One region of the Crystallibacter crystallopoietes genome, then DNA from elsewhere that is predicted to be linked to it. Evidence: predicted binding sites of a transcription regulator. Region 1 holds the regulator's gene; each other region holds the start of a gene.
The links. The regulator Rex, encoded in region 1, represses fermentation and respiration genes when NADH is low (regulators of the CRP and FNR family bind a similar motif). The targets are predictions, from matches to a motif close to CTTGTGAANNNNTTCACAAG.
Positions count from the first base shown of each region.

Region 2: a site for Rex is predicted at 5,211-5,230, ahead of benA (benzoate 1,2-dioxygenase large subunit). Genes of this name have one in related genera too.
Region 3: a site for Rex is predicted at 7,458-7,477, ahead of AC20117_RS19820 (glyceraldehyde-3-phosphate dehydrogenase). Genes of this name have one in related genera too.

Region 1 covers NZ_CP018863.1:521,024-531,089, forward strand. Annotated here, with positions in the region: gene resB (cytochrome c biogenesis protein ResB) at 1-347, opposite strand, end outside; gene AC20117_RS02495 (cytochrome c biogenesis CcdA family protein) at 491-1,183, opposite strand; gene AC20117_RS02500 (TlpA family protein disulfide reductase) at 1,282-1,896, opposite strand; gene AC20117_RS02505 (histidine phosphatase family protein) at 1,951-2,613, opposite strand; gene AC20117_RS02510 (YceI family protein) at 2,736-3,281, shown strand; gene AC20117_RS02515 (ABC transporter permease family protein) at 3,472-4,251, shown strand; gene AC20117_RS02520 (redox-sensing transcriptional repressor Rex) at 4,258-4,971, opposite strand; gene AC20117_RS02525 (glutaredoxin family protein) at 5,047-5,310, opposite strand; gene AC20117_RS02530 (HAD family hydrolase) at 5,420-6,238, shown strand; gene AC20117_RS02535 (30S ribosomal protein bS22) at 6,352-6,450, opposite strand; gene AC20117_RS02540 (helix-turn-helix domain-containing protein) at 6,628-6,840, opposite strand; gene AC20117_RS02545 (3-deoxy-7-phosphoheptulonate synthase) at 6,988-8,100, opposite strand; gene AC20117_RS02550 (N-acetylglucosamine kinase) at 8,323-9,249, opposite strand; gene AC20117_RS02555 (alpha-hydroxy acid oxidase) at 9,471-10,066, shown strand, end outside.
Region 2 covers NZ_CP018863.1:1,036,801-1,046,866, reverse strand. Annotated here, with positions in the region: gene AC20117_RS04995 (helix-turn-helix transcriptional regulator) at 1-1,263, opposite strand, end outside; gene AC20117_RS04990 (1,6-dihydroxycyclohexa-2,4-diene-1-carboxylate dehydrogenase) at 1,317-2,141, opposite strand; gene benC (benzoate 1,2-dioxygenase electron transfer component BenC) at 2,138-3,172, opposite strand; gene benB (benzoate 1,2-dioxygenase small subunit) at 3,201-3,734, opposite strand; gene benA (benzoate 1,2-dioxygenase large subunit) at 3,759-5,174, opposite strand; gene catA (catechol 1,2-dioxygenase) at 5,496-6,344, shown strand; gene AC20117_RS04965 (NUDIX hydrolase) at 6,502-7,215, shown strand; gene AC20117_RS04960 (antibiotic biosynthesis monooxygenase family protein) at 7,236-7,574, opposite strand; gene AC20117_RS04955 (PLD nuclease N-terminal domain-containing protein) at 7,653-7,874, shown strand; gene AC20117_RS04950 (flavin reductase family protein) at 7,871-8,476, opposite strand; gene AC20117_RS04945 (ABC transporter substrate-binding protein) at 8,727-9,707, shown strand; gene AC20117_RS04940 (acyl-CoA synthetase) at 9,935-10,066, shown strand, end outside.
Region 3 covers NZ_CP018863.1:4,311,705-4,321,770, reverse strand. Annotated here, with positions in the region: gene cysK (cysteine synthase A) at 1-821, opposite strand, end outside; gene msrA (peptide-methionine (S)-S-oxide reductase MsrA) at 939-1,463, opposite strand; gene AC20117_RS19850 (Nif3-like dinuclear metal center hexameric protein) at 1,564-2,478, shown strand; gene AC20117_RS19845 (zinc ribbon domain-containing protein) at 2,563-3,303, shown strand; gene AC20117_RS19840 (accessory Sec system protein Asp2) at 3,321-5,096, opposite strand; gene AC20117_RS19835 (YaaA family protein) at 5,101-5,874, opposite strand; RNA gene rnpB (RNase P RNA component class A) at 5,945-6,332, shown strand; gene AC20117_RS19825 (acyltransferase family protein) at 6,400-7,437, shown strand; gene AC20117_RS19820 (glyceraldehyde-3-phosphate dehydrogenase) at 7,732-9,144, shown strand; gene AC20117_RS19815 (hypothetical protein) at 9,267-9,476, shown strand; gene AC20117_RS19810 (glycosyltransferase family 2 protein) at 9,607-10,066, shown strand, end outside.

The DNA.
Region 1 (10,066 bases):
TCGGAACGCATGGCCTTCCAGTGCTGGATGGCACGCGGAACCACACAGCCGATCAGGGAGATGAACAGCAGCAGGTAGATCGCCGAGAACCACACCGAAGAGTAGACATCGAACAGCTGGAAACGGTCCAGCCAGGGGCCGGTTTCCGGATTGTCGGTGATGTACTGGGTGACGACGGCGGGATTCGCCGGCCGCTGCGGGAACAGCGAGCCCGGCACCGCGGCGACGGCCAGCAGCAGCAGCAGAAACAGTGCGGTGCGCATGCTCGTCAGCTGCGTCCACATCCAGCGCAAGGTGCCGACGAAACCTAAGGCGGGCAGGGCGACGTCGTTCTTCGCCGAAGGCATTTTGTCCTTCTTCGCCGGCCCCCAGCCGCGGGCGGCATCCGCCTTGCCGGCAGGCCCTGCCTGCTCCGTGCCCGGCGTCTGGGACGCGTCGGAAGCAGACGTCTCGGACGTGGGCGTCTCGGGAGTCTTAGGTGTTTCGCTCATCAGATTGGGAGCCTCACTTCATTTGCGAACCAGTCCTGCAATTGCGTTACCCAGGTTCCCCACATCCCGCTGGCCATCAGCACACCGAGAACCACCAGCAGTGCGCCGCCTGCCCGCTGCAGAAACAGCCGGTGCTTGCGGAAGAATGCCATGGCGCCCATGCCCCGCCGCACGCCGAGCGCGATCAGCAGGAACGGGATGCCGAGCCCCAGGCAGTAGACAAAGGCCAGGAAGGCACCCTTGGTCGCGTCGGCACCGCCGGAATAGGCCAGCGCCTGGACGGCGGAGAAGGTGGGGCCGATGCACGGCGCCCAGCCCAGGCCGAAGGTCATCCCGAGGACCGGGGCGCCCCAGAGTCCGGCCGGCGGGCGGGAATGGATCTTGCGGTCGCGCTGGAACCAGGACAGGCCGCCCATGAAGATCACGCCCATCGCAATAACGACGACGCCGAGCGCCTGCGTGACCCACGCGGCTTCGGATCCCTTCAGCCAGGCTCCCAGTTGCCCGAACACCGCCCCGATGGCGACAAAGACAATGGAGAAGCCCAGCACAAACAGGCCGATGCCGGCAAGCATCCGGCCGCGCCGCTGGCGCTCCAGGTCCACGCCGGTCAATCCGGTGACGTATCCGAGGTAGCCCGGGACGAGGGGCAGGACGCAGGGGGACAGGAAAGACACCAGCCCCGCCAGCATGGCCACGGGGATGGCCAGCAGGACGGAGCCGTTCAGGACGGTATCGCCGAAGGCGCTGCCGATGCTCAGGGGGACGTAGGCCGCAGTAAGTTCCACGGTCAGGCGGCCGCTGTGTCTCTGATCAGCGCTTTCAGCGTGCCCTTGTCAGCGACGCCGAGGATGCGGGCCGCTACCCGGCCTTTCTTGTCGAGCACGAGCGTGGTGGGGACGGCCTGCGGCGGGACGTAGTTGGTCATTGCCAGCAGGATGCCGCCGTCCTTGTCTTGAAAACTGGGATAGGTCACGCCGAAATTGCGTTCAAAGGCTTCGGCCGTTGCCCGTTCGTCGCGGATGTTCACGCCGTAGAACTGCGCCTCGTCGGCGAACTCCTCGCTCAAGGCCTGCAGGTCCGGGGCTTCCAGCCGGCACGGTGCGCAGGCGGCGTACCAGAAGTTCAGCACGGTGACCTGTCCGGCGAAATCGGCGGCCTCCACGGTGGTTCCGTCGAAAAGCTTTCCGGAGAGCTGGACCGGTTCGCCGCGGGTGGCGGCGTCGTATTCGGTCACCGAGCCGTCCCCGGCGATGTAGTTTTTGTTATCGCCGGCATTGGCCTGCTGGGCCAGGGAGTCCTCCACTGTGCAGGCGGCCAGGGGCAGGGCAAAGACGAGTCCCGCACCAAGCTTGAGCAGGGAACGGCGGTTGAACGGCTGGGGGGTTTGGGCAGTCACAATCACACTTTTCTTCGTGGGCTGGGAAGTATCCCACTTCTACAACGCGTAGTAATTCTATTACGCTCCCGGGATATTCGCCGCACCGGGCAAAAGGTCGGCGCTGGGCTCGCAATATTCGACCCCGACGAGGCGTTCGCCGTCGAACTTCAGACTGGTTACCGAGGTCAAAGTGCATTGCCGACGGCGGGGGTCATGCCACAGCCTGCGTTGTTCCGCTGCCAGCCGCGTCACCCAGATGGGCAACTGGTGGCTCACCAGCACTGCTTCGGCACCTTCTCCGCCGCGTTCGACGGCGGCGCGCCGGGCATCCTCGACCGCTTCCATGACCCGGGCGACCTGTCCGGAGTAGGGCTCGCCCCAGGACGGCAACATCGGATTGCGCAGGTACCTCCAGTGCCGCGGATCCCGCAGGTGCCGCTTGACGTCGGAGAGGCCCTCAAAATGGTTCTCCGCTTCGATAATCCGCTCGTCGGTCACAATCTCCAGGCCCAACGCAGCGGCAGTTGGCTGGGCCGTTTCCTGTGCGCGGGTAAGCGGCGAGGCCACCAGATAGCTGATCTTGGCACCGTCCTCGGCTCGCTGGGCAAAGTAGTCCGCCGCCCGCTGGGCCATCTCACGTCCCAGCTCGGACAGACGGAAATTAGGCAGCCGGCCATAGAGGACGCGGTCCGGATTATGGACCTCGCCGTGGCGGAGTAAATGCACAGTGGATAGGGGCATGGTCTTAATTCTCTCAAAGCCAAGGGGATTGCCCAAAGCCGAGGGGGTGGCAAGAATGGGCACTGAGTGAAGATCTGCTGCTCAGCCTGATGAAATCGTTTTTCCCACGTAAGGAGATCGTTATGACGTTGCCCCAAGGTCTGGCTCAAGGCGTCTGGAATCTCGACCTGACGCACAGTGAAATCGGCTTCACCGTCCGCCACGCCGGGATCAGCAAGGTCCGCGGCCGTTTCACCGATGCAACGGCCGAGGCACGTGTTGGCGAGTCGCTCGCGGAGTCCACTCTCCACGCCACGGTCAATACAGCCAGCTTCGAGTCCGGGGATGCCAACCGCGATGCCCATGTCAAGGGACCTGACTTCTTCGACGTCGAGCAGTACCCCGAAATGACTTTCGTCGCCACAGGAGTCGAAGGCGACGGCGAGGACTACACGGTCACCGGCGACCTGACGATCCGCGGCGTGACTAAACCGGTGGAAGTCGAGGTGGAGTTCACCGGCGTGGCTGTCGATCCGTTCGGGGCGACCAGGGCCGGGTTCACCGGCGAAACCGAAATCAGCCGCAAGGAGTTCGGCCTGACTTGGAACGCGGCACTGGAGGCCGGCGGGGTGTTGGTCAGCGACAAAGTGAAGATCCATCTGGATGCGGCACTGGTCAAGCAGGCCTGAGCTACCCGATCCGATGCATGGATTTGCCCGGCTGCGACAGCTGTTCCGGCCGGGCAAAATCATCCTTCAGAGCTAGTCCCTGCCGGTATGTCTGCGCTGTAGGGTTGCAGTAGGAGCTGTCCTGTCCTGCCTTGTCAACGCGGTACCGGCGGCTATCTGCAGTGTCGATCGACAGAAGAAGGATGCGACCATGTCCACTCCCGAAAACAATCCAAATCCGTCCGAGAAACCGGACCAGCAACCGGGACAGTCCGGCCAGAACGGCGACGTCGCACCCCGCTACGGACAGAACTCGCCCTACGGCCAGAACACACCGCAGTACGGGCAGAACCCTCCTTATGGCCAGAGCTCCCCCTACGGCCAGAATTCGCCCTACGGCCAGAACCAGCCGTACGGACAACAGCCCTATGGCCAGAACACCCCGTCGCCATACGGGTACCAAAATGCACAGCCCGGCCAGTACAGCTACCCGAGCAGCCAGCCCCAAGGTGGTACAGGGAAGCCCGAGGCTCCTAAAGAAGTCATGATCGCCTTCTGGCTGATCATCGCGGCAGCCGTGCTGACCGCAATCAACACGATATTGATCCTGACTAATCTCGAATCGGAGTTGGAAGCGGCGTTCCGTGACCCTGCGCTGCGGGACATGCTCGCGCAGTCCGAGGGTGAAATCAGCCAGCAGGAACTCATGGATATGACAGCCGGATTCGCTGGCATCAGCGTCGTCATCGCTGCACTCATCGGCATTGGCCTTTACCTGATGGTGGCCTTCGGCGTGAAGGCCGGCAAGAACTGGGCCCGGATCACGGGAACTGTCTTCGCCGCGCTTTCGCTGTTCTTCCTGATACCGTTCGGGCTTCAAACGCTGGTGGTCTTGCTGGGCATCGCCGCCATCGTGCTGCTGTTCATGCCGAACTCGAACAGCTTCTTCAAGGCAGTGGCTGCCCGGAAGTTCGGCATTTACGGCCGCTGACATTCCCTACTGTGCTTTACGGGCGCGGGTTTCGGAGTCCAACTCCGATTCCTGCGCCCGTTGTGCGTGGTAGGCCAGGATCTGCAGTTCGGTGGCCATGTCGACCTTCCGCACCTGCACATGCGGCGGCACCTGCAGCACAACGGGGGCGAAACTCAGGATGCTGGTGATCCCGGCAGCGACGAGCTTGTCGCAGAGATCCTGTGCCACGCGGCCCGGAACCGCCAGCACCACCATGTTCGCGCCGGTCCGGTGCAGCACGGTTTCCAAATCGGCCGTGTTGTGGATTTTCAGGCCACCGATCTCGGTTCCGATGATCGACGGGTCAGCATCGAAGATGGCCGCAACTTCGAAGCCACGCGTGGTGAACCCCGAATAGCCTGCCAGTGCCCGGCCGAGGTTACCGGCACCGATGATGGCAACGCGCCATTCCTGGGTCAACCCCAGCCGGGCGGAAATGGTCCGTGTCAGCAGCTGCACGTCATAGCCGACGCCGCGCGTGCCGTAGGAGCCGAGGTAGGACAGATCTTTGCGGAGCATTGGCGATTTCACCCCGGCGGCTTCGGCGAGTTCCTCCGACGAGGCACGCTCCACGCCCTCGGCAAGCAGGGAGTTCAGGGCGCGCAGGTAGATCGTCAGCCGCGCAACAGATGCCGGCGGAATAGTGCGGCCCGAACTTTCGGGATTCCCGGCGGTACTGGGAAGATCCTGCGTGGTCACGATGTGGCTCTCCATTGCTAGCTGTAGTCCCACTTTAGGCGGTGGGCAAAATGGCAACCAATTGGCTCTGCTGGATCAGGACGTCAACAGGCGCCGCAGCCGCTCCGGATCGATGCGCCAGAAATCGCGCTGTACACCGTCGATCATGACCACCGGAATCTCCTCGGCGAACCGCCGCTCCAGCTCCGGATCCTCCAGAATGGACTTCTCCTGCCACTCCAGCCCGAGGTCATCGGCAACTGCCGAGACAGTTTCCCGGGCCGCTTCACAAAGATGGCAGTCCGGCTTGGTGAGCAGCACCAGTTCATGGCTAGGGCGGGGAGCAGCTGAATCTGTCATAGCTAACAACGTAGCCCCACCGGGTCAGGAGTCAATAACCGGACAGCGCCCCGCCCTCCACCCGCAGGGCGGCTCGGCATCGATGCCTTCGGCTCGTTAGACTCGAGACATGCCCTCAGCCGCCACAGGTCCTGCCCACCGAAAGCCTGATCCCGCCGGCGCAGAAACCGGGGCCGCGTTTTTCGACGTCGACAATACTTTGATGCGCGGGGCAAGCCTGTTCCATGTGGGGCGCAAGATGTACCAGCGCGGTGCCTTCCGGATGCGGGACGTTGCCGGGTTCGCCATCAAGCAGGGAAAGTTCCTGTGGCGCGGGGAAAACCTCAAAGACATCCAGTCTGTCCGCGATACCGCCATGGCGCTCGGTGCGGGGCTGATGGTGACGGATGTGAAGGCCCTGGGCGAGGAAGTCTATGACGAGATCATCGCGTCCAAGATCTGGCCCGGCACCCGTGCCCTGGCGGATCAGCATCTGCGTGCCAGGCGTAAAGTGTGGCTGGTGACCGCCACTCCCCTGACGGTCGCGGAAGTCATCGCGGACCGGTTGGGCCTGGACGGGGCTTTGGGTACTGTGGCGGAAATTGCCGACGGCGCCTACACGGGGGCGCTGGTCGGTGAAATCCTGCATGGGCCGGCCAAGGCCTACGCCGTCGCCGAACTCGCCAAGCTGGAGGGTCTGGAGTTGGAGAACTGCTGGGCCTACAGCGACTCCTACAACGATGTTCCCCTGCTGTCGCTGGTGGGCAATCCGGTGGCTATCAATCCGGACGCGAGGCTGCGCCGCCATGCCCGGGACCGCAACTGGCCGATCTACGACTTCCGCAGCGGCCGCAAGGCTGCAACCCTGGGGCTCAAAGCTGCCACCGGCGCCGGCGCCGTGTACGGGCTCTGGCGCGGGGTGCACAAGTTCCGCGGTCCACGCGGCTGAACAAGCCCGTTGCGGTCTCCCCGCCACAGTGCAGGTCCGAGTCCCGCAGGGTTTAACGCAAACGGCCCGCCAGTTGCCTGGCGGACCGAGAAGCATGCTGTAAAGCGAAAGCTCTACTTCTTATTGCGACGCTGGTGGCGTGTCTTGCGAAGCAGTTTACGGTGCTTCTTCTTGGCCATACGCTTGCGGCGCTTCTTAATAACTGAACCCACGAGTTCCTCACAAATTCACTTCGATTAACATCCGACTGCCACAGTTTGCCCTTGAGAACAGCAGTGGCCGGCGGATTCTTACGATGACGTAAAACGTTCCTTAACAGGGTACCGCCTAAATCAGGCGACAATTTACCGGCCGTTGGCGCCCGGTCCGTTGCCCAGATCCAAAACCGCCTAAGCGGTATCCGTCTGGCCCTCCACAACGGCACCGCGAAGATACTGCTCCACGGCCGATTCCGGCACCCTATAGGAGCGGCCGAAACGCACAGCAGGCATCTCTCCGGAGTGAATTAACCGGTAAACGGTCATCTTGGAAACACGCATCACCTCGGCCACTTCCGACACTGTCAAGAAGCGGACGTTCGAGAAATTCTTCTCCTCAGCCATTTCCAAAATCCTTTACTCCGGTTGGGCCGAACGGCATGCCGCCTTGCCCTGCGAGTAATTGCCGTCTAGCTAGACACTCTAGAGGGCCAAGTGACCAAAGTGAAAGTTGCCCTGTTGATTAAGCGTTACATGATCCCGCTGGCTTTTTCAGCGGGACACTCGGGCGCGCTGAACACTGCTCAAGGCCAGCTGGGCGAGCGTGGAAACCGTCATGTCCCAGTCCATGCACGCATCCGTCACACTCTGCCCGTAAACCAGTCCGGCGTCGTCGGCGGCCTGGTCAGCGATATCTAGTTTCTGCGCGCCTGCCACCAGGAAGCTTTCCAGCATGATCCCGGCAATGGCGGAGGCGCTGTGTCCGGCCCCCTCCAGTTGGGCCGCCACGTCCAGCGCCACTTCTGCCTGCCGGTGGTGGCTCTTGCCGCTGTTGGCGTGGCTGGCGTCCACGATCAGCCGCGGGTTAAGCCCTGCTTCCGCCAGCAGCTCCGCGGCACGGACAACATTGGCGGCGTCGTAATTTGGTCCGGCATTGCCGCCGCGCAGAATCAGGTGCGTATCGGCGTTCCCCGCCGTCGAGACCATGGCGGCGCGGCCGGCTTCGTCGATGCCCAGGAAGGTCTGGGCAGCCGAGGCTGCGGTGCAGGCATCGAGCGCCACCTGCAGACCGCCGTCGGTCCCGTTCTTGAAACCGATCGGCATGGACAGTCCCGAGGCGAGCTGGCGGTGGATCTGGCTTTCCGTGGTGCGCGCACCGATCGCTCCCCAGCTGACCAGGTCCGCCATGTACTGCGGGCTGATCGGCTCGAGGAACTCGGTGGCAACAGGGAGCCCGAGGTCGGCTACGTCGAGCAGGAACCGGCGCGCCGTCCGCAGCCCGGCGGCAACGTCATGGGAGCCGTCGAGGCGTGGGTCGTTGATCAGGCCCTTCCAGCCCACCGTGGTGCGTGGCTTTTCGAAGTACGCGCGCAGGACGATGAGCAGCTCGGAGCTGTGCTGCTGGGCCACCGCGGCCAGGCGCCGGGCGTAGTCGAGCCCTGCTTCCGGATCGTGGATGGAGCAGGGGCCGACGATCACCAGCAGCCGGTTATCGACGCCGTCCATGACCGCACGGATCTCGGCGCGGCCGCGATCAACGACGGCGGACTGCTCGGTAGTCGCCGGCAGCTCCTCGATGATCTCCTGCGGCGTCTGCAGTGCGCTGAAGGAGGTGACCCGCAGATTGCTGGTCTGGATCTTGTCTGCGTTGAGTACCGGATTCATGGTTTTCCCGTCCTATGGTGGCGGGAACCAGTCAGAACCCGCCGTGGAAATGGCGAAGGGCAGAGAATGATCTCTGCCCTGTTGGCTCTGAAGGTGTCGGTTGCGCACGCCGTTAGGCAGTCACGTTAGGCCCCTCCAGAGCCAACGGAAAATACGCATACCAACGGGTTGTCATGTCCACGAGCATAAGCCACGGTTTCCGCCCTGCGGCAATTGTGACGATTATGACTTGCGGGAATCCGGAGTTGGCGCGTCCGAAACCGCGCGGCTCGCGCGTCCGGCCGGATCGTCGAGCAGGTCCACACCGTAGACCGGTTCCCGGTCCAGCTGGCGCACGTCGTCGATGCCATGCGGGGCAAGAGCGGCGGCAATGCGTGCCGCCAGTTGCGGCACGTTCGCCCCCAGTCCGCCGCCGAGGATCACTGGCCCCGAAATATCCAACCGGCCGGCAACCTGGAGGATGAGCCGCGCCAGATCATTCGCGGCGACAGCCAGCAGCTCCGCGGCCACCGGATCCGTGGCAGCAGCCTCGACAATCAGCCGCGAACGCTGCGCCCAGTAGCGACGGCCGGTGGGACCGTGGAAGTGTGCGATCAGCTCCACCGGATCCGCCAGCGAGCAGTCGGCCAGAAGTGCACGTGTCAGCGCATCGGGCCCCAGGCCTTGGTCGCGGCGTCGCAGTGCGTGCCGGACCAGTTCCCGGCCCAGCCAGTAGCCGCTGCCCTCGTCCCCCAGCAGATAGCCCCAGCCCCCTGCCCGGGCCTCATTCCCGGTGCCGTCGGTGCCCCAGACCGCCGATCCGGTGCCGGCGATGACCGCGATGCCGCGGCGGGCCCGTCCGGCGGCGAGCACCAGGCGTGAATCGTGGACGGCACGGATTTCCGCATGCGGCGCAAAAGGCGAGATGAGCGCGGCCAGGGCACCGGCGTCGTTCGCTGTATCAATCCCGCCGGCCCCGGCGATCACCCTGTCCGCATCGCCGCCCAGGGCAGAGAAAACTTCGGCCAGCGCGGTGGACGCCGCTTCACGGGAAACGTTCTGCACGTTGGCACTGCCCGCCACGGCTTCGGCAGTGATGGTGCCGTCCTCCAGGCGGATGGCATGGGTCTTGGTGCCGCCGATGTCCAGTCCGATCAGAATGTGCGCCATAGCGTTAGAGCATACTGCCGCCGGGAGAACCCGGGTCCATGCCGGCCTCGGCATAATAGCCTTCGATGTGCCGGCAGCTGATCCCGGCGGCCTCCTCTGCACGGCCATAGCACACCGCTGCCAGCACCCGCAGTTCCCACATTGGCCCTTGCCGTGGTCCTACCACATGCATTAGGCTGTGGTTGGACCACATAGGTTTCCACCCACGAGGGAGCTAAGCCATGCATGAAGAATTGCCCCCGGCCCTCAAACGCCGGATCCCCAAAGTTGCAGATCTCGCCCCGCTGATGCAGTTCAAGCGGCCTACCTTTGGCAGCGCCGCCCGGTTGCAGCGCGCCAACACCATCTGGGACCTGCGTGCGATGGCCAAGCGGCGCACGCCCACCGCGCCCTTCGACTACACCGACGGGGCCGCGGAAGCCGAGATCACCCTGAACCGGGCGCGCGAGGCATTCCTGGACCTGGAGTTCCGGCCCGGCATTCTGCGCAACGTCCAGAACGTGGACTTGAGCACCGAGGTGCTGGGCCAGCGGTCGGCGCTTCCTGTCGGCATTGCGCCCACCGGTTTTACCCGGATGATGCAGTCCGAGGGCGAGTACGCCGGCTCCCGGGCCGCGGCCGCGGCGGGCATCCCCTACACGCTCTCCACGATGGGCACCGCTTCCATCGAGGATGTCGCCGCTGCCGCGCCGCATGGCCGCAACTGGTTCCAGCTCTACCTCTGGACCGACCGCGAGAAGTCCCTGGCGCTGATCGACCGTGCAGCCAAGGCGGGCATGGATACGTTGATGGTCACGGTGGACACTCCCGTGGGCGG
Region 2 (10,066 bases), 520 kb from region 1:
GCCCAGCACACCGTCGCGCTCGGCCGTAGCGGGCATGCTCTCAAGCGCCGGAAGCAGGCGGATGGCCCGGACCAGGCGTCCGGCACCGACCAGCGCATCGGCCGCCCGCACCAGCCTGCCCTGCCTATTGCGCGCCTGGGTGCTGAGCCTGCTGGCCTCCAGGAGCGCGTCGGCGGCAGCCGCCCATGCCCCGGTGGAGGCCTGGGTGGAAGCGAATTCATCCAGTTTGTCCGCCAGCTTGTCGTCGGCGGCCGGAGCGGACCGCGCAAGATGCCACAGATGCAGGGCCTCGTCAGGCAGGACCTCGGCCGCCTGGCGGTGCAGTTCGGCTCGCCGCAGTCCGGACAGCTGGTCATAGACCGCGGCCCGGAAGAGCGGCAGCCGGAAATCGAGCAGGTGCGCATTGTCGGAGAACTCGGTCCGCAACAAGCCTGTCGCCACGGCGGCGTCCATGACGGCCAGGGGATCGGAAACCCCTGCGATTGCGGCGATGTCGAATAGGTCGCCGGACTGGCCGATGATCGCCGTCGCCTCGATCAGTGCCCGGACCGCGGCGGGAACCTCGGCGAGCTGGTGCGCCACCTGGGCTGCGACGGCCGTCGAGGCCGGCAGCCGGCTGAGACCGTCCCCGGCGGCACGGGCGGGCAGCTCCGGCAACAGCTCGCAGACATAGCCGGGCAGGCCGCCGGTGTGGCGGCGGATCTGCTGCGCGGCAGGCCCGGACAGCTCCCGGCCGGTGAGGTGTTCGTGCAGCTCGCGGATTTCGCCGGGGGACAGCGGCTCAAGCAGCAGCCGGGTGATCCGGTGGCCGGACAGGTGGCGCGCAGTGGCACGGTCGATCGCGGCCGTGCTGTCGAGGGTCAGCAGGACCAGCAGCGGACCCGAGGCCGGGTCTTCCGCCAGCTGGAGCAGCTCATGAACGGAATCGGCGTCGACCCACTGGATATCTTCAAGAACGACGGCGACCGGCCCGTCTTCCCGGAGCAGGTCGAGCAGGTCCGCCGGATCGCTGCCCAGTGCCAGGCGGGACAGGCCGGACCGGGGCGCGGACTCGACCCACGGGAGTCCGCCGGAGCGCAGGACCCGCAGTTCCGGATGGCCGGCCAGGAATTTTTCCAGCACCGCGCTCTTGCCGATGCCGCCGGGCCCGAACAGGACCGCGGTCCTGGACCTACCCTGTTTAACGTCCTGCAGGAGCTCCCCGAGAACGGAGAGCTCCTGCAAACGCCCGACAAAGAGGCTGTCGTAATTCCGGTAAACCATCGCCTACGAGCTTAGCCCGCCCGAGCTTAGCCCGATGGCGCCGAGGGCACCGATCAGCCCAGATCGCCGCCGGCCACGGGCAGGATGGTGCCCGTAATGTAGGACGCTTCGTCCGAGGCCAGGAAGACGATGGCCGCGGCCTGCTCGTCCAAGGTCCCGTAGCGCTTGAGCAGCGAAGAGTCCACCGTCTGATCGACGATCTGCTGGTACCAGATTTTTTCCTGTTCCTGCTCCGGTTCGGGTCCGCGCTTGACCTTGCGGGCCGGGGCCTCGGTGCCGCCCGGGGCCGTGGCGACCACGCGGACGCCGTGCTGGGCAGCTTCCAGAGCCAGCGACTGGGTCAGGGCATTGACGCCCCCCTTCGCCGCCGCGTACGGCGCCCGGTTCACACCGCGGGTGGCCACCGAGGAAACGTTGACGATCACGCCGGCGCCCTGTTCGATCAGCTGCGGCAGAGCCGCGCGGCAGGTCCACAAGGTGGGGAACAGGGAGCGTTGGATTTCTTTCTGGATCTCCTCGGCGGCGTAATGCTCGTACGGCTTGGCCCAGATGGTGCCGCCGACGTTGTTGATCAGCACATCGATCCGGCCGAAGGCGGCGACGGCTTCGGCCACCGCCGACTCCGCGCCGTCGAACTGCTCCAGATCGGCCGTCACGCTGCTGGCCTTGGCGCCGGTGGCGCGGAGCTCCGCTGCCACCTCATGGACCAGTTCGGCACGGTCCACCAGCACGACGGCGGCGCCTTCCGCACTGATCCGGCGGGCCACGGCCAGCCCGATGCCTTGCGCGGCGCCGGTAACGACGGCGATCTTGCCCTCGAACCGGCCCGGAAACACCTTGGGCGAACCGGCGGGCGTTGCCTCCGGGGCACCGGTCATGCCGAGGCTCCGACCAGATCCGCTGCGACTGCCAGCGCAAACTTCTCCGAGTAGAAGTTCGCCGGGGTGATGCCCTCGGACTTCAGGTAGCCGCGCACTGCCTCGACCATGGGAGGCGGACCGCAGAGGTAAACATCGACGTCGCCGTCATTGACATGCGTCGGCTCGATCAGCGCGGTCACGTAGCCCTTGTTCGGGGCCTCGCTGTCCGGATCCGCCACGCAGTAGTCCCAGGTGAAGCCCTCGATTGTCTCGGCGTAGTGGCGCAGCTTGTCCAGCTCCACCAGATCCGCATCCGTGGTCACGCCGAGGATGAGGTGTACCGGCTGGCCGGGCGCCGTCGTCGTCATGGTTTCGAGCATGGCCAGCAGCGGGGCCAGTCCGGTGCCGCCGCCGAGCAGCAGGGCTGGGCGCTTGGGCTCGCGGAGGAAGAAGCTGCCCATGGGGCCGGTGAACTCCAGGGTGTCTCCGACCTTGGCCTCGTCGCTCAGGTAGGTGGACATGGCGCCGCCGTCGGTGATCTTGACGAGGAAGGAGATCTCTTCCACGTCCGGGCCGTTGCTGAAGGAGTAGGAACGCTCGACGCCGCGGCCGGGCACCTGGATGTTGACGTACTGGCCAGGCAGGTAGGCCAGCGCGGCCCGGTCGCCGACGGACATGCTGAAGCCGATGGTGGTCGGCGAGTAGCGCTTGATGTCCGTGACCGTGCCGGTGTGCGTGCTGGCACCGGTCTTGGCCATGTCCGAGGTGGTGGGGATCTGCAGCACCAGGTCGCTCTTCGGCGTCATCTGGCACGGCAGCGCGTAGCCGGCGTCCGCCTCGTCGTCGGTGAGCGCCTCGTCAATGTAGTCGCCGCCGTCATACGTACCGGACTCGCAGAGGGACTTGCAGGTACCGCAGGCGCCGTCGCGGCAGTCCAGCGGAATGTTGATGCGGGCCTTGTACGAGGCGTCCGCGACGGTCTCGTTGGGACCGCAGTTGATGAAGCGGGTGACGCCGTCTTCGAAGCTCAGTGCAACCTTGTAGGTCATGGGGGTGTTCCTTTCCGGATGCTTCAGATCAGATGTGGTAGATGTCCACGACGTGGTGGATGTAGTCGTTCTTCAGCACGACCTTCTTCTTCGTGATGACGGGCTGGCTGCCGCTGCAGTCGAGCGTGTAGAAGGAGGTGCCGAAGTAGGTGTCCACGTTGTTGTAGCGGTAGTACAGGGTGAACCAGTTGAAGCGGATGTCGATGACATCGCCCAGCTGTTCGACGATTTCAACGTTGGTGATGTTGTGGCCGGTGCGCGGTTCGGGCAGGCTGGTGGCGCTGGATCGGTCGGTGCGGATCCGGAAGACCCGGTCCTCCAAGCCGCCGCGGTTGGAGTAGTAGATCAGCGAGATCTCGCGCTGCGGGTCCTCGGTGAGCTCGTCGTCGTCGGCCCAGGCAGGCATCCAGAACTCGGCGTCGGGGTGGTAGCAGTCGAGCCACTTCTCGAACTCGCGGTCATCCAGGAAGCGGGCTTCCCGGTACAGGAACTGGCGGATCTGTTCGAGTTGGACCGCCTGTTCCTCGGCGCCCAGGGGAATGGTGGTTGTTTCGGTGCTCATGATGGTATTCCTTCCGCTCTCGCTCTAGTGTCCGCAGCCGGTTGACGTGCCGGCCTGCCCGGCGGCGGGGTTCGCGGCGCGCTCAGCGGCCTCGCGTTCCTCGGCGGCGACGGCGGTGCGCATGGTCTCGGCCCAGTAGCTGTGCTGGACGGGGTAGAGGCCTTCGTCTTCGGTCTTCGCGCCGCTGGAGAGCGGGTTCAGGCCGATCTTCTTGGCCTGCTCGTCAGGGCCGTTGAGCTGGTGGGTCACGCCGCGGCTCATATCGTTCCAGGGAGCGGTTTCGGCCAGGTAGGTCTTCTGGCAGGAGCGGAACTCTTCCAGGTCATCCGGGGTGGCCATGCCGGAGGCGTTGAAGAAGTCCTCGTACTGCCGGATCCGGTTTGCCCGGGCCGCGTCGGACTCGCCCTTAGGCGCGATGCAGTAGATGGTGACCTCGGTCTGATCCACCGAGATGGGCCGGAAGTGGCGGATCTGCGAGGAGAACTGGTCCATGATGTAGACGTTCGGGTAGAGGCAGAGGTTGCGCGAGGCGCCGACCATGAACTCTGCCTTGTCCACGCCGTGCTCGTCGGCCAGTTCCTGCCGGCGCTCGTACAGCGGGCGGTCTTCGGGGTTGCCCCACCACATCCACAGCAGCAGGTGGCCGTGCTCGAAGGAGTAGTAGCCGCCGCCCTGCTTGCCCCAGGTGCCCGCGTCCATCGCCTTGGTCTCGTTGGCCGATTCGCCGGTCCCGCGCCGCGAGGTGGTGGCGGCGTAGTTCCAGTGGGTCGCGGAGACGTGGTAACCGTCGGCACCGTTCTCGGCCTGGACCTTCCAGTTCCCGTCATAGGTGTAGGTGGAGGCCCCGCGGAGCACTTCCAGGCCCTCCGGCGACTGGTCGATCAACATGTCCATGATCTTGGTGGAGTCGCCGAGGTGCTCTTCGAGCGGCTTGACGTCTTCCTTCAGTGAGCCGAAGAGGAAGCCGCGGTAGGACTCGAAGCGGGCGACCTTGGTCAGGTCGTGCGAGCCGTCCTTGTTGAACTGCTCCGGGTAGCCGGCGTCGCGGGAGTCCTTGACCTTGAGCAGCTTGCCCTTGTTGTTGAACGTCCAGCCGTGGAACGGGCAGGTGAAGTTGTTCCGGTTATCCGTCTTGCGCCGGCACAGCATCGCACCGCGGTGACTGCAGGCGTTGACCAGGCAGTTGAGCTCGCCGTCCTTGGACCGGGAAATGACCACCGGGGTCCGGCCGATGTAGGTGGTGAAGTAATCGCCGACGTTCGGGATCTGGCTCTCATGCGCCAGGTACACCCAGTTGCCCTCGAAAATGTGCTTCATCTCGAGTTCGAAGATCTCCTCATCGGTGAAGATCTTGCGTTTGGCCCGGTGGATCCCGTTCTCGTGATCCTCGACGACGGCATCGTCCAGCGTAGCGCTGACATCGCTCAGTGCCTGGGTCATCTTCGTCTCCTTCATGTATGTCCGTGGCCACGCAACCTTGTGGTCGCTGTCACACGGGGTCTTGGCATTTAGCGACTACTCTTCCAGTCGGAGGTACACCTCACACTAGGGACGCCCCTAGGGTTGACCTAGGGTGGGATTGAAACGATCTACATCTCAATACTGCTGTTTTTCGTATTTGTGCGTCCTAAATAATGTGGTTAGGGTTACAGGAACACGTTTTTCTGTATCGCTGCTCACCTATCAGCAATGCGGGACGCGGCTTGGGGAAACAGGGCCGCAACCGGCAGCGGTACCGCCAAGGGAAAAGAAGGAAACGACATGACACAGGAAATCCAGGCCACCGCCGCCGCCTCGGGCGCCAACGCCACCGAACGCTTCCGCGAGAACAAGAAGTTCGCCGCTGACACCAGCAAGGAGCGCGTCAACCTGCTGGCGTCCCGCGTGATCGGGGCGATCAATGACACGATTCTGGAAGAAAAGGTCACCTACGACGAGTACAACGCGCTGAAGGCGTGGCTGATCCAGGTCGGCGAGGACGGCGAATGGCCGCTGTTCCTCGATGTGTGGGTAGAGCACTCCGTCGAAGAGGTGGCCAGCGAAGACCGCGAGGGCAGCAAGGGCACCATCGAGGGCCCGTACTACGTTCCGGATTCCCCGAAACAGCAGACCCCGGCCACGCTGCCGATGCGCGACGACGAGCCCGGCACGCCGCTGCTGTTCCAGGGCCGCATCACCAACGTCGACGGCGAACCGCTGGCCGGCGGCATTGTCGAGATCTGGCACGCTGATGACAAGGGCTTCTACTCCCAGTTCGCACCGGGCCTGCCCGAGTGGAACCTGCGCGGCACCGTGGTTGCCGATGCCGACGGTTTCTACCAGATCAACACCATGCAGCCGGCCCCGTACCAGATCCCGACGGACGGTGCCTGCGGCAAGCTGATCGCCGCCGCCGGCTGGCACGCCTGGCGTCCCGCGCACATCCACGTCAAGGTGCACGCTGCCGACCACCAGCTCATCACCGCCCAGCTGTACTTCGTGGGCGACGAGCACCTCTCGGATGACATCGCCTCGGCCGTGAAGCCTGAACTGGTCCTGGATCCGCAGGACAAGGCGGACGGCACCGGCCGCGAAGTCACCTACAACTTCGTGCTGGACCCGGCCAAGTAAAACCGGCGCCGGTCTTTGCGGCACCGTGAGCGGAGATGGATCCGTTCACGGTGCCGCTGCATTTAAGTAGTCCGGCCGCGGAATGGTCTTCTCTGCGATACGGTCAATGCTGATAGGGACAGCGCCGCCGCAGTGGTGGCAGAGGAAGGGGCCGGCAATGACTTTAGTGGGGTCTGCGGCGACGGTGGTGCTGCTGCGCGATTCCCTGGCCGGACCGGAAGTGCTGTTGCTCGAGCGGCCGCGGCACACCGGTTCCTTCGCCGGCGCCTGGGTTTTCCCGGGCGGCCGGGTGGATCAGGAGGATTACGCCGCCGCTTCAGCGGATGCCAATAACGACGGCGCCGCGGACGGGTTCGGGGACGAGGCGCACGAGTTGGCAGCCGCCCGCCGTGCCGGGGTGCGGGAAACGCAGGAAGAGACGGGCGTGCTGGTTCCGCCGGAGAGCCTGGTCCACGTGTCCTGCTGGATCCCGCCGACCGAGGCGACGAAGCGGCTCAAAACCTGGTTCTTCCTCGCGCCCGCCCCGGAGCAGGAGATAAAGCTGAACGAGGGCGAGCTGATGGACTACGCGTGGCTGACCCCCGCCGAAGCCCTGCGCCGCCATCAGGAAGCAACCATGCAGCTGGTTACGCCGACCTGGGTGACACTGCACCTACTGCTACAGGACTCGACCGTGGCCGCGGCCATGGAGCGGGCGGCTTCGGGTAAACCGGAGACCTTCCAGAGCCGCCGCCTCGCCGCCAGCGGAGGCAGCCAGGTGATTGTCTGGGCCGGCGACGCGGAGTATGAACAGAACGCTCTCGCGGCACAGGCCACCGGCAGACACCGGCTGACAATGAACGGCTTGAACTGGATCTACGAGCGGAGCTAGCCGGCCCGCTTCGGCAAAAATCAGGCGTTGGCGGTGTTGCCCGCGCTGCCGCCGGATACCTTGTAGCTCCACAGCTCCGCGGACATGCCCACGGGCTTCTGCGCCGGCGCGCCCTCGCCGCCTTCCTGCGAGTGGCCGTGGCCGAAAGCCTTCGAGCTCTTCCACGCCTCGAAGGACTCCTCGTCCCGCCAGCGGGTAATGACCAGCCAGGTGTTGCGCTCGTCGGTGGGCTGCAGCAGTTCGAAACCCTCGAAGCCGTCCTGGTTGTCCACGGCGCCGGCGCGGGCCGCGAAGCGTTTGGCCAGCTCGTCTCCGGAGTCGGCGGGTACGGTGATGGCGTTGATTTTCACGATGCTCATGGGCCTATTATGCTCGGCACCCCTGACCATAGACTGGGTCCAGCCCTATATGACGGCCTTTTATGGCAGGAGCGCACTATGGCACGGAAGAAAACGTGGAAGGAACTCAACAACGGCCAGAAGGCCAAGGGCGCGCTGATGATCGGCATCCAGCTGGGACTGCAGGCCGTGGCGCTGAAGGACCTGAAGCGCCGCTCGGCCGCGGAAGTGAACGGGCCAAAGGCAGCCTGGGTCGCTGGTACCTTCGTCAATTTCCTGGGCCCCATTGCCTACTTCCTTTTCGGCCGCAGGAAGGCTTAGCTTTTCGGCCAGTCGCGGTAGGGGATCCGATCGATCGTGACGATTTGTCCCAACCTGCTCCATTCGTTGAGCCCCAGCCGGGCCAGCGGCTTCAACCTGCGTGCCTCCGGATGCTTGCCGTCCATCATCTCCTGATTCACGACGGCGAAGCTCACCTCCCCGAGGACCAGCCACGAATTGCCCACCGGGATGATCCGGTGCAGCTTGCATTCCAGCGCTGCCGGCGATTCCGCAACCCTCGCCGGACGCACGGTGCGGCTCGGCTCCATCGCCAGCCCCACGGCGTCGAACTCGCTGATGTCCGCCGGAAAATTGGTCCCCGTGCCGTTGATCTCAGCGAACAGGTCCTCCGAGGCGAAGTTGACCACGAATTCGCCGGTGGCCTCCACATTGTTCAGCGAATCCTTGCGTGCCGTCGGGGTGAACTGGACAATCGGCGGATCGGTGGAGGCGACCGTGAAGAAGGAGTGCGGGGCAAGATTGGGGATACCGTCGGCACTGAGCGTTGAAACCCAGGCGATGGGGCGCGGGATGACCACGGAGGTCAGGAACTTGTAGAAGTCCCGGGGGCCGAGGTCATCAGGGGAGAAATCCACTCGCATGGTTTCATCAGACCATAGCTGCGCACATCCGGCGTAGTGGTCCGCGGCTGGCCAGTGCTGTCTGCACCCACGGTTTCCTACGTTCGACGACGAGTAGGGGTTTTCGCCCGCGGCGGTTCGTCACGATGCGGACAAGATGCGCCGCGCGCCGTTGACCAGCACTATGGCCATAGATATTGTGATGCGGGGCACACATTGAAGTGTTTGGCTGTGCCTTGCTTTGTTGGGAACCCGGGATTTGGAGAAGCAAGTGAAGAAACTTCGTGCAGCCTTTGCCCTGACAGCCGTGCTGGCCCTGACCGCCTGCGGCGGCGGCAGCCCCTCCGGTGAGGAAGGCGGCGGCGGATCGCCCGGTGCCGGCGGAGAGCTGACTCCGGTAAACGTTGGCGTCATCCCCATTGTCGACGTCGCCCCGATCTACCTCGGCGAAAAGGAAGGGTTCTTCGAGGAGGCCGGACTCGACCTTGAGCTGACCCAGGCGCAGGGCGGGGCGGCGATTGTCCCGGCGATCACCAGCGGACAGATGGACTTCGGCTTCAGCAATGTCACCTCCCTGATCATCGCCCGGTCCAAGGGGCTGCCCATGCAGATGGTCGCAAGCGGCTCGTCCACCACCGGCGACGAAAACGAGGACTTCGCCGCCGTGATGGTCAAACCGGACAGCGGCATCAAGGAGATCACGGACCTTGAGGGCAAGAAGATCGCGGTCAATACGCTGAACAACATCTCTGACTCCACTATCAGCGCCGCAGTCGAAGAGGCCGGCGGCGATCCTTCCAGCGTGGACTACGTGGAGATGCCGTTCCCGGATATGCGCGCCGCCCTTGAGCAGGGCAACGTCGACGCCATCGCCGCCGTGGAGCCGTTCCTGACCCTCGCCCGCCAGGACGGGGCGGTTTCGGTCTTCTCCAACTATGCGCATCCGGTGGAGGACCTGACCGTGGCCGTCTACTTCACCTCGGACGAGATTGCCGAGCAGAAGCCGGAAGTCACCGAGGCCTTCATCAGCGCGATGAAGAAGTCCCAGGCCTTCGCCGAAGAGAACCCGGACAAGGTGCGGGCGATCCTGCCCGAGTACACGCAGATTGATCCCGCCATCATTGAGGAGCTCACGCTGCCGAAGTTCGCGCAGGAAGTGAACGCGGAATCCATCCAGGAGATCGCCGACATCTCCCTCGAGGGCGGTTTGATCGAGGAGATTCCGGACATGGAGGCACTGCTGCCGCGGTAGCCGAAGCGCACATCCGGTTCGCCGTGGTAGCCAAATGGGCATCGAAGCAGCATGTTTCGGTGCCCATTGCCACGGCGGGCGGAGGAGATGGAAGTGCTTTCACAACTATTGACTTTTTCAATGAATTAGTTTTACCGTGGGGTATCTTCCTGTGACTGTGCTCACGGGATCTGTTGGCTGAGGGAAGTCTTCCGGGTGCCGGAACATCACGAAGGGTACGTGTAAGGATGCGCAACCAAGGGTTGGGTTCATGGATTCACAAACGCCGCGTTAAGTCCGCGGGCAAAACCGCCATCATCAGCAGTGCGGGTCAGCTGGCGTATGACGACTTTGCGCTTCGCGTGGACCGACTTGCCAGC
Region 3 (10,066 bases), 970 kb from region 1:
GCCCAGACGGCGGCGCCGGCAGAGATGCCGCCGAGGATGCCTTCCTTGATGCCGAGCTGGCGTGCCACGGCCACCGAAGCTTCGGTGGGGGCGTCGAGCACCTCGTCGTAGACATCAGTGTCCAGGATTTCGGGGACGAAGTTCGCGCCGAGGCCCTGGATCTTGTGCGGGCCGGGATTGCCACCGGTGAGGATGGCGGAGTCCTGCGGCTCGACGGCGATGACCTGGACGCCGGGCTTGCGTTCCTTCAGCAGGCGGCCCGCGCCGGTGATGGTGCCGCCCGTGCCGATGCCCGCCACGAAGATGTCTACTTCGCCGTCGGTGTCGGCCCAGACCTCTTCGCCCGTGGTGGAACGGTGGATCGCGACGTTGGCCTGGTTGGCGAACTGCTGCGCCCAGATGGAGTTTTCCGTGGTGGCCACGATTTCTTTGGCCTTCTCGACGGCGCCCCGCATACCTTCCGACCCCGGGGTCAGCACGATCTCGGCGCCGAAGGCGCGCAGCATGACGCGGCGCTCGGTCGACATGGTTTCCGGCATGGTGAGAATGACCTTGTAGCCGCGGGCAGCGCCCACCATCGCCAGCGCAATACCGGTGTTGCCGGAGGTGCCCTCCACAATAGTTCCGCCGGGCTTGAGCGCGCCGGCCTGCTCGGCGGCATCCACAATGGCGACGCCGATCCGGTCCTTGACGCTGTTGGCCGGGTTGTAGAACTCCAGCTTCACGGCTACCTTTGCCGGCAGCCCGTCAGCCAGACGGTTAAGCCGAACCAGGGGAGTGCGTCCAACAAGCTGGGTTACGTCGTCGTAAATACGTGCCATTTTTGCTGATTCCTGCCTTTTCCGGCCCATGGCCGATCTGGATGTACACGCAGCGGGCAATGCTGACACGCCCGGAGCAAAGATACGTTTAGCCTAGCCAGCGCTCACGGCGCCGGGCTAAGCCGCCAGCCACTGGGCGTAATATTTTCTGGCTTTGGCCAGCTTCGGGTCGATTATGACGCGGCAATACCCCTGTTCGGGATGCTTGGCGTAAAAATCCTGGTGGTATTCCTCGGCTGTGTGGAACGCCGGCAGCTCGGACACCTCGGTGACAATCGGGTTGTCCCACAGCGGCTGGGCGCGCTCGATCGCCGCTTCGAACGCCTGCTTCTGCTCCTGGTCCGCGTAGTACATGACCGAACGGTACTGGGTGCCGACGTCGTAACCCTGGCGGTTCAGGGTGGTCGGATCGTGGGAGACAAAGAACATGTCCAGAATGACGTCTTCGGGCACCACCGTCTCGTCGAAGGTCACCGCCACAACTTCCGCGTGCCCTGTGGTGCCGGAACATACCGCTTCATAGAAGGGGTTCTGCGTGTGGCCGCCGGTGTAGCCGGAAACCACCTCGGTCACTCCGCGCGTCTTCTGGTACACCGCGTCCAGACACCAGAAGCAGCCGCCGCCCAAAACAAAAGTCTTCATGGTCGTTAACAATGTCAGACGGGGCGGCAAGATTCCCAATGTGTTCCACGTCACGACAAAAACGCGCGCTCGAACCGGCCGATGGGGTAGAAAAGGACGTATGAACGACGACGATCAGCCCGAGACCACGCAGGACGCCGAAGACACGTCCAGCGAACCTGCGCCGGACGCAGGTGGCACCCCTATTCTTGGCGACGTGCTGCTGGCCATCGAAGAGCTGTGGCCCGAATCCCTGTCCGAGCCGTGGGATGCGGTTGGCCCCGTGGTGGGCAGGGCTTCGGCGGAGGTGAAACGGATCCTTTTCGCGGTGGATCCCACGGCGGACGTGATCGCCGAAGCACTGGCCTGGGACGCGGACCTGCTGGTCACCCACCACCCGCTGCTGCTCAAGCCGGTGAACTCGGTGGCGACCTCGCACTTTAAAGGTGACGCAATCCACCGCCTGATCGAGGGCGGCTGTGCATTGGTGACCGTGCACACCAATGGAGACAGCGCCGTGGGCGGGGTTTCCGATGTCCTGGCCGACGCCATGGGCCTCCGCGATGTCCGGCCGCTGGCCGCTGCCGAAAACGGCCTCCCCGAGGAAGGCATCGGGCGGGTCGGGGAACTGGCAGACGGGACGACGCTCGGCGAATTCGCCGCCACTGTGTTCAGCATGCTGCCGGCTGTGGCCGGGGGAGTAAAAGTGGCAGGAGACAAGGACGGAATTGTCCGTACCGTGGCGGTGTGCGGCGGCGCCGGTGACTCACTCTTCGACGCCGTCCGGGCAGCCCGGGCGGATGTCTATGTCACCGCCGACCTGCGACACCACCCGGCGTCGGAAGCCCGTGAGGGTGCGGTTGACGGGCGGCCTTACCTGATCGATGTCTCGCATTTCGGCAGCGAGTGGCTGTGGCTCACGCCGGCGGCCGATGCACTGGACAACGTGCTCACGGACCAGGGGTACAACGTTGAGGTGAGCGTCAGCGGAATCAACACCGATCCGTGGGATTTCATCCTGACGCCCGGATCCTGATGCCGGGCCGGGGCATTGGACGCAAAAGGATAGGCTAGAAGGCACGCCGGGCCGCAGGGGCCGGGCAGGATCCGGAGGATTTTCATGGCGAAAGCACCAGCATCGGAGCAGCTGCGGCTGCTCGACCTCCAGGCACTGGACAGCAAGATGACCCAGCTGGACCGCCGCAGCGCCAGCGTTGCCAAGAACGCGGACATCGACGCCCTGCTGGAGAAGCTGGCCACTGCCGATTCGGAACTTGTCACGATCAACACCGCGGTTGGTGACACGCAGCGCGAACTCCAGCGGGCCGAGACGGACGTGGAAATGGTCCAGACGCGGATCGACCGGGACCAGAAGCGGCTGGACAGCGGGTCCGGATCGCCCAAGGATCTCTCCGCCCTGCAGAGCGAACTCGTGTCGCTGAACAAGCGGCGTTCGGACCTTGAAGACGTCGAGCTCGAGGTGATGGAGCGGCTCGAGGCCGTCCGGGTACGGCAGGCCGACCACCAGAAGTCCCATGATTCCCTGCGGGAGGAACTGGCCGCCTTGGAGAAGACCCGGGACGCAGAACTGGCCGCCATCGCATCCGAGCGTGCTGCCGTCGCCGCGGACCGCGCGGAGCTGGCTGGCACCTTCGAGCCGGCATTGCTGGCACTCTATGAGAAGACCCGCGCCCAGCGGGGCGTGGGCGCGGCGAGGCTCTTCCATGGCAAGTCGGAAGGTTCCGGCATGCAGCTCAGCCCGGGCGACCTGGCCGACATCAAGAAGGCCGCCGAGGACGACATTGTCTTCTGCCCCGATTCCGGCTGCATCCTGGTCCGCTCCACCGAATGGGCCAGCTAAACACGCTGAGGGAAGACTCAGCTGGATCTTTCGCGCCTGGTTGCCATCCGGCGTCGGGCCCTGCGCCGCAAGGACCGGACGAGCCTCCGTCCCGCTGCAAGCGCGGGGACGGGCAGGCGACCCGAAGGGTCGTGGCGTTCTACCGTAACGGTCCGGCCGCCCTCTGACGTGGCCCGGATGCGGAGCGTGGCCAGAGCGTGGCTGGTGACGATTACTCCGGCAGAGCTAAGGGAAACGGTCACCCGGTAGTCTCCAGCGGGCAGCTGCGAAGTATCTATGCCGGCAAATTTGTTGGTGGCGAAATAAGCATGCGTATAGTCGCTCAATCCGTCGCCGAAGGGATCGGTGGGAACTTTGACGCGTCCTGTGCCGAGGCTGAACGAATAGGTCCTGACGCCGTCCGAAAGCAGCAGGTAGTAGAGGCCTGAACCCCAGTCAGGCATTTCCACGCCCCGAACGGCAAATGGGCCTTCGACGTGCAGGAGGTTTCCACTCACCCACGTCCGGTTCAAGGCAATGTCAGCTTGGGCCGCCGTCGTGCCCGCAAACGGTCTCTTGTCCATCCTGCTGCCGGTGCTATCGGAACGCAGGCGGACCAGGTGCGGGCCACAGTTCACCTCGGCCTCCAGCAGGTCGGCTGCAGTACAGGGGACCCTGACCTCGCCGTCTTCGGAGTCCATTTCCAGCTCAAGGTCGTAGAGCCCTTCCGGCAGCCTGCTGACGTCGATTCCTGCATCCCGAGGGGTGCGGAATTGTGCATACCGGTAGTCGGCGAACGCATCGTCGAAATATTTGAAGTAGAGACTGCGGTTGCTGGTCCGTTCCAGATCGTAGGCAAACGAGCCGGCAGCACCGGCGAGCACGAGTCGGGCTGGCGCAGCGGAAATGTGGCCGACGTCGTGCCCTTTGGGGAAGGCGACGCCGACCGGAAACAGTCGTTCAGGTCCCGTGCGGCAGGACACCAGATTGGCTACCACTTCACCCGCAGCCTGTTGATCAGCCAGCTTTTCAGCGGCGAGCTGAGGAGCCAACCGCTGACCGTTGCGTACCACGCCGAAATGCGGCGGAACGTTCTCAGCCAGGGCATACAACGTGGACAGGATCAGCGGCAGGTTGTACCGCGTGACGTCCGAATGCTCGTTGACCAGGTCCGAATGGGTTTCGATGTAGTTGAAGTTGGCGTACTCCGAGAACAACGGAAGGCCCGGAACAATCTGTTCAGCATGGAACTGGTCTTCCAGCGCACTGAACACGTAGATGTTTCTGTTCTTGTCGGTATCCGCCGCTATCGCCGTTGGGAGGAGCCCGTCGAGAACCTGCTGCTCCTCGGTCGAGCCCTCCTGGGTCAGATGATCAAAAATCACGGGCCGATGCCGTCGTGCATGGGAACCGACAAAAAGCTGCGGAGCGCTGGCGAGGATATTCTTGAAGCCGTATTTGATGCCAAGGTAGAGAGCCGCGAAGCCGCCCTTCGAAAAGCCCGCCAGCGTGCACTGGTCCTTTGTCAGTCCCAGCCGGTCCAGCTCCGCCTCGATGAGTTTGACGACGGCCACTTCGATGGAGAAGTCCATGCCATGGCAGAGGTAGTAGGCGAACTGGCCGTGGAATTTGTCTTTGATCCATAGCCAGTGCGACTGGCTGTTCCGGGAAGCCCGGCCATCAAACTCGTACGAGTCAATGGGGCGTATTCCCGCAAACATCACGATCAAATGCCTGCGGTCCAGCTTCGCCTTGCGCCGCTTGTACAGAACGGTAGTGTTGCCGTGCCTGAATTCCAGTTCTTGTACGGTCAACCTGCTACCCCGCCGAATCCGGCAGGATGATGTTCAGCGCGTGCGGCTTGCGCGCGGTGCCGGCCACCAGCTCCGCCTGCCACTTCTCCTGCGCGGCCGTGAGCAGGCTCGCCGGGGTCTGAGGCGCCTTGCCCCGGCGGGTGAGCAGATGGCGGGCGAGCTCGCCGCGGGTGTGCTTGGCAAAGTGCGAGACAACGGTCCGCTTGCCATTGCGCTCCTGGAAAACGTTGACCACTACCGTCCTGTCCGCAGCCGGCGACCACGCCGCGGCATAGCTGCTGGAGCGGCAATCCACCAGCAGGTGCCCGTCCGCATGCGCGTCCAGCGCCGCAGGCAGCTGCTTCTTCCAGTAGCTGGCGAGCTTCCCTGTTTCGGGCAGGCCCACCGACATGGAGAGCCGGTATGCAGGGATGAAGTCCTGGAAGGCAATGGCTCCCCACAAGGCAGAGACAATAACGACGGCGGCATCAGCCTTGCGCTTTTGTGGCGCGGTCATGGTGCCATAGCCCAGGGCGTCGTAAAGGACGCCGGAATACACGGTATGGGCGGCGGCCGACGGCTCGTCGTGCAGGCGCGTGTTGCGTTCCACCTCGGCGGCCAGCGACGCGCCGACTCCGAGGCTGGCCAGGGCATCCGGCCGCGAACTGACGTGGGCCAGGGCGTTCAGTACTTGTTTGCGGGCTGGATTCAGCTCCGGAAAATGCAGTTCCGAGAGCTCAAACGGATGACCCTTGGCAGCGGCGGTTTTACCTTCGGAGGGAGGAAGCAGAATCAGCACCCTACGAGCTTACAGATTCCGCCAATGCGGGGCGGTCAGTGGTGCCGCGGCCTGTATCCTTGAAACTGGATGGGTTGGCTGGGCGATCGCGTTGGCAGGTGCAAACCTGCTGCCGAGGAAAGTCCGGGCTCCGCAGAGCAGAGTGGTGGGTAACGCCCACTCGGGGTAACCCGCAGGCCAGTGCCACAGAAAACAAACCGCCAGGACCGCCCATGGGCGGGATCTGGTAAGGGTGAAAAGGTGGTGTAAGAGACCACCAGTGTCCCGGGTGACCGGGAGAGCTAGGTAAACCCCACTCGGAGCAAGGCCATACAGGGTACGTTTGAGGGCTGCTCGCCCGAGTGCCCGGGTAGGCCGCTTGAGGGCATCGGCAACGGTGCCCCTAGATGGATGATTGCCACCCGGCGGCGGGTAACTGCCGCCGGCGACAGAACCCGGCTTAGAGGCCAACCCATCCCACATTCGGCCTATTGCGGGATTGGGGCCAGTGAGACCCAATCCGCCACAGATTGCTAATATTTCCGAATGCCCAGCATCAGTAGCCCGCGCGATCATCGCATTGACACGGCCAAAGGCGTCCTGATCTGCCTTGTCGTACTAGGTCATTTTCTTGAGGCAGGCGGCTCGTGGGGAGCCGACACGATGCGGCTACCACTGACGGCAATCTATATGTTTCACATGCCGGCGTTTGTGTTTCTCGCAGGAGTTACAGCGAAGACAACGCATCTCGGACGACGGCTTGGAACGTTCGCCGTGATCCTCGTGACATTTCAAACGCTCTATTTTGTTGTTGCAGAATTGCTTCAACTCGACCGCAACTTTTCAGTTGCCATTCCATTTTGGATCCTCTGGTTCTTGCTGGCGATGTTCTGGTGGCTCCTGCTGCTGCCGGTGGTCCGGACGTTTCCTAAAACGTCTGTGGCATCGTCAGTCCTAGTGAGCGCGTTCATCGGAATGATTGATGCCGTCGGCTATCCGCTGTCACTTTCCCGGACGTTGATATTTCTGCCGTTCTTCGTCTTGGGAGCGACTTATGGGAAGGAGATATTAGCTGCAGTATCAGCGCTTGCCGCCGTCTGGAAGTCAGCAGCGGTAATCCTAGCTGTAGCCATTTGGCTATTTTTGTTTCAGGGCAATTTAAGCCAAAAATGGCTCTATGGAAGTTTCGGCTTCGACGACCTCGGCGTTGCTAATGGCCAAGGAATAGTTGTACGTGGCGGCCTACTTCTTGCTGCCATCTTTGTCACCATGACGTTCATTTCGCTGATGCCAAAACGAGATGGAATTATCGCCAGGACCGGACGGCATAGTCTGGCAGTTTTCGCTTTGCATGGATTAGTTGTTCTGGCACTCACTCCCGTAATGCGTTGGTTGCTCCACGAAGCTGGAAGCATCGTCGCCCTCGCAGCTTGCACCATATTGACCGCTGTTACGGTGCTGGTTCTTGCGCTTCCAACGTTTGATTTAGCTATTCGCCGGTTCTCATCAACGATCGTGGAGGCGTATACGGGGCTGTGTCAAGAGCGTGATTCGGCCTCTGCCCGCCAGCCTCCTGTTCGCTAGATCCTGCCGACTCTCGATCGCTTGTGAGTGACTTCACACGGAACTGGAACCAGCGGCCCTCGGGAGTCCCTAGAATAGATATGGGCATAGTCCTCAATGCAGCTGCCGGCTACGGCGGTTGTGTGCTCTGCACGAAGTAGACGGATCTTCGTTGCAGGCGTCGCCGTGGATTGCGCGGCGAGTTCCAACCGGTCTCGAGGGAGAGTCCGGCTGATGTAGGAAGGTAATTCTGTGAACCAGAAGTCAGAAGCGGCCCTGGATACGTGGATCAATCGTGAGGCGCTTGCCGAAACGATGATTCCGCTGATCGGGCGCCTGTACCGCGAGAACAACGTGGTCACATCCATCCACGGACGAAGCCTGATCAACCAGTCCGTAGTGGGCATCCTCAAGGCCCATCGGTTTGCCCGGCAGATCGATGACGTTGAACTGCCGCTGGAAGAAACTTTCCCGGTGCTTCAGGCCCTGACCGAGCTGGACCTCGGTGCCGGCTCCGTCGATCTGGCCCGCCTGCTGGCGAAGTTCAAGACCGAAGCCGCCGGCAGCGAACTGAAGGACTTCCTGCGGGAAGAGCTGGCCGAGATCGTCGGTAAGCGTGGAGCGGACGCTCGCGTCAGCACCGACGTCGTTCTTTACGGTTTCGGCCGCATCGGCCGTCTTCTGGCCCGGATCATGATCGGCCACTCGGGCGGCGGCCACGGCCTGCGCCTTCGCGCCATCGTGGTCCGCAAGGGATCCGAAAATGACCTCGTCAAGCGCGCCAGCCTGCTGCGCCGCGACTCCGTCCACGGCCCGTTCGAGGGGACGATCTCCGTGGACGAGGAGCAGAACACCATCCTCGCCAACGGCACGCTGATCAACGTGATCTACTCCAACGATCCGTCCACGGTTGACTACACCGCGTACGGCATCAACGACGCCATTGTTGTGGACAACACCGGGCGCTGGCGCGATGAAGAAGGCCTGTCGCAGCACCTGAAGAGCAAGGGTGTCTCCCGCGTTGTCCTGACTGCGCCGGGCAAGGGCGGCCTGAAGAACATCGTGCACGGTGTGAACCACAAGGACATCACCTCCGATGACAAGATTGTCACGGCCGCGTCCTGCACCACCAATGCCATCACGCCGGTGCTGAAGGCCATCAACGACAAGTACGGCGTGGTCCACGGCCATGTGGAGACCGTCCACTCGTTCACGAACGACCAGAACCTGATCGACAACTTCCACAAGGGGGAGCGCCGCGGCCGTGCCGCTTCGCTGAACATGGTGATCACCGAGACCGGTGCCGCCAAGGCAGTTGCCAAGGCTCTGCCCGAGCTCGAAGGCAAGCTGACGGGCAACGCTATCCGCGTACCTACCCCGAACGTCTCGATGGCCATCCTGAACCTGAACCTGGAAAAGGACGCCACCAAGGAAGAGCTGAACACCTACCTGCGCGGTATGTCGCTGGATTCCGAACTGCACAAGCAGATCGACTACATCGACTCGCCCGAAGTTGTCTCGAGCGACTTCGTAGGCTCGCGCCGCGCCGGCATTGTCGACGGTCTCGCAACCATCGCCAACGGCAAGAACGCCGTCCTCTACGTTTGGTACGACAACGAATTCGGCTACAGCTGCCAGGTCATCCGAGTCTTGGAGGAAATGGCCGGGGTGCACCCGATGCTGTTCCCGGTTGTTGCTAAGGAACCCGTGGTTGAGGCAATCGGCTGATCTGACCGAACCTTGTTACATCGAGAGGCTGGCGGCGTTTTATACGCTGCCGGCCTTTCGGCATTTGCGGCACGTGCGTAACGGTATGGCTTTTACCGTGGCGCCGTTCCTAGAATGGGCCCATGACTGAAAAGACAGAGTTGTCGAGATGGGAGCAGGCACAGGCCAACTACAAGGAGGCCCAGCGCTTGCTCAAGGAGGCACAGTCGGCGTTTGCGCGCGGAGATGTCCAACAGAAGCGCGTTGACGAGCTGACTCGGTTGAAGGACATCGCCGAGGAAGACTATCTGCGGTGCGAGAAGGAGCATAGGTCAGGATTGACGGATTCCTGATTTGAGGCTTCACGATAAATTCCGTGCCGCTAAGCGTAGACTCAAACGGGCCGTAGCCAAAAAGCAAGGTCCGCGCGTTCCGGCGGGGGACAGCGGTCCTAGCGCCAGTGCCGCGACGGCGAAGGTGGCCGTGGTGATACCGGTCTATAACACAATGCCGTATCTGGCTGACTTGCTCGACTCCCTGGCAGCGCAGGACCTGGATCCAGCATTGTTCGAGATCGTCGCTGTCGATGACGGCTCCACGGACATAAGCGGCGAAGTGCTTGATGCCTACGCTGCTGCCCACTCCAACGTCCGTGTGATCCATCAAAAGAACAGCGGCTGGCCAGGTAAACCACGCAATGTCGGTATCGCGGCAAGCCAGGCTCCCTATATCTTCTTTTGCGACGCCGATGACCTGCTGGGGCCCGAAGCCTTGCGCCGCATGGTGGATTATGCCTTGGCTAATGACGTGGATCTTTTGGTGCCGCGCATGGTGGGCCTCGGCGGCAGAGGTGTGCAAGCGGCTTTATTCCGGGAGACATACCTGGACGTTGACCTAAGGAAAATTCTTGGGACGCTCTCGCCCCAGAAGATGTTCCGGCGGA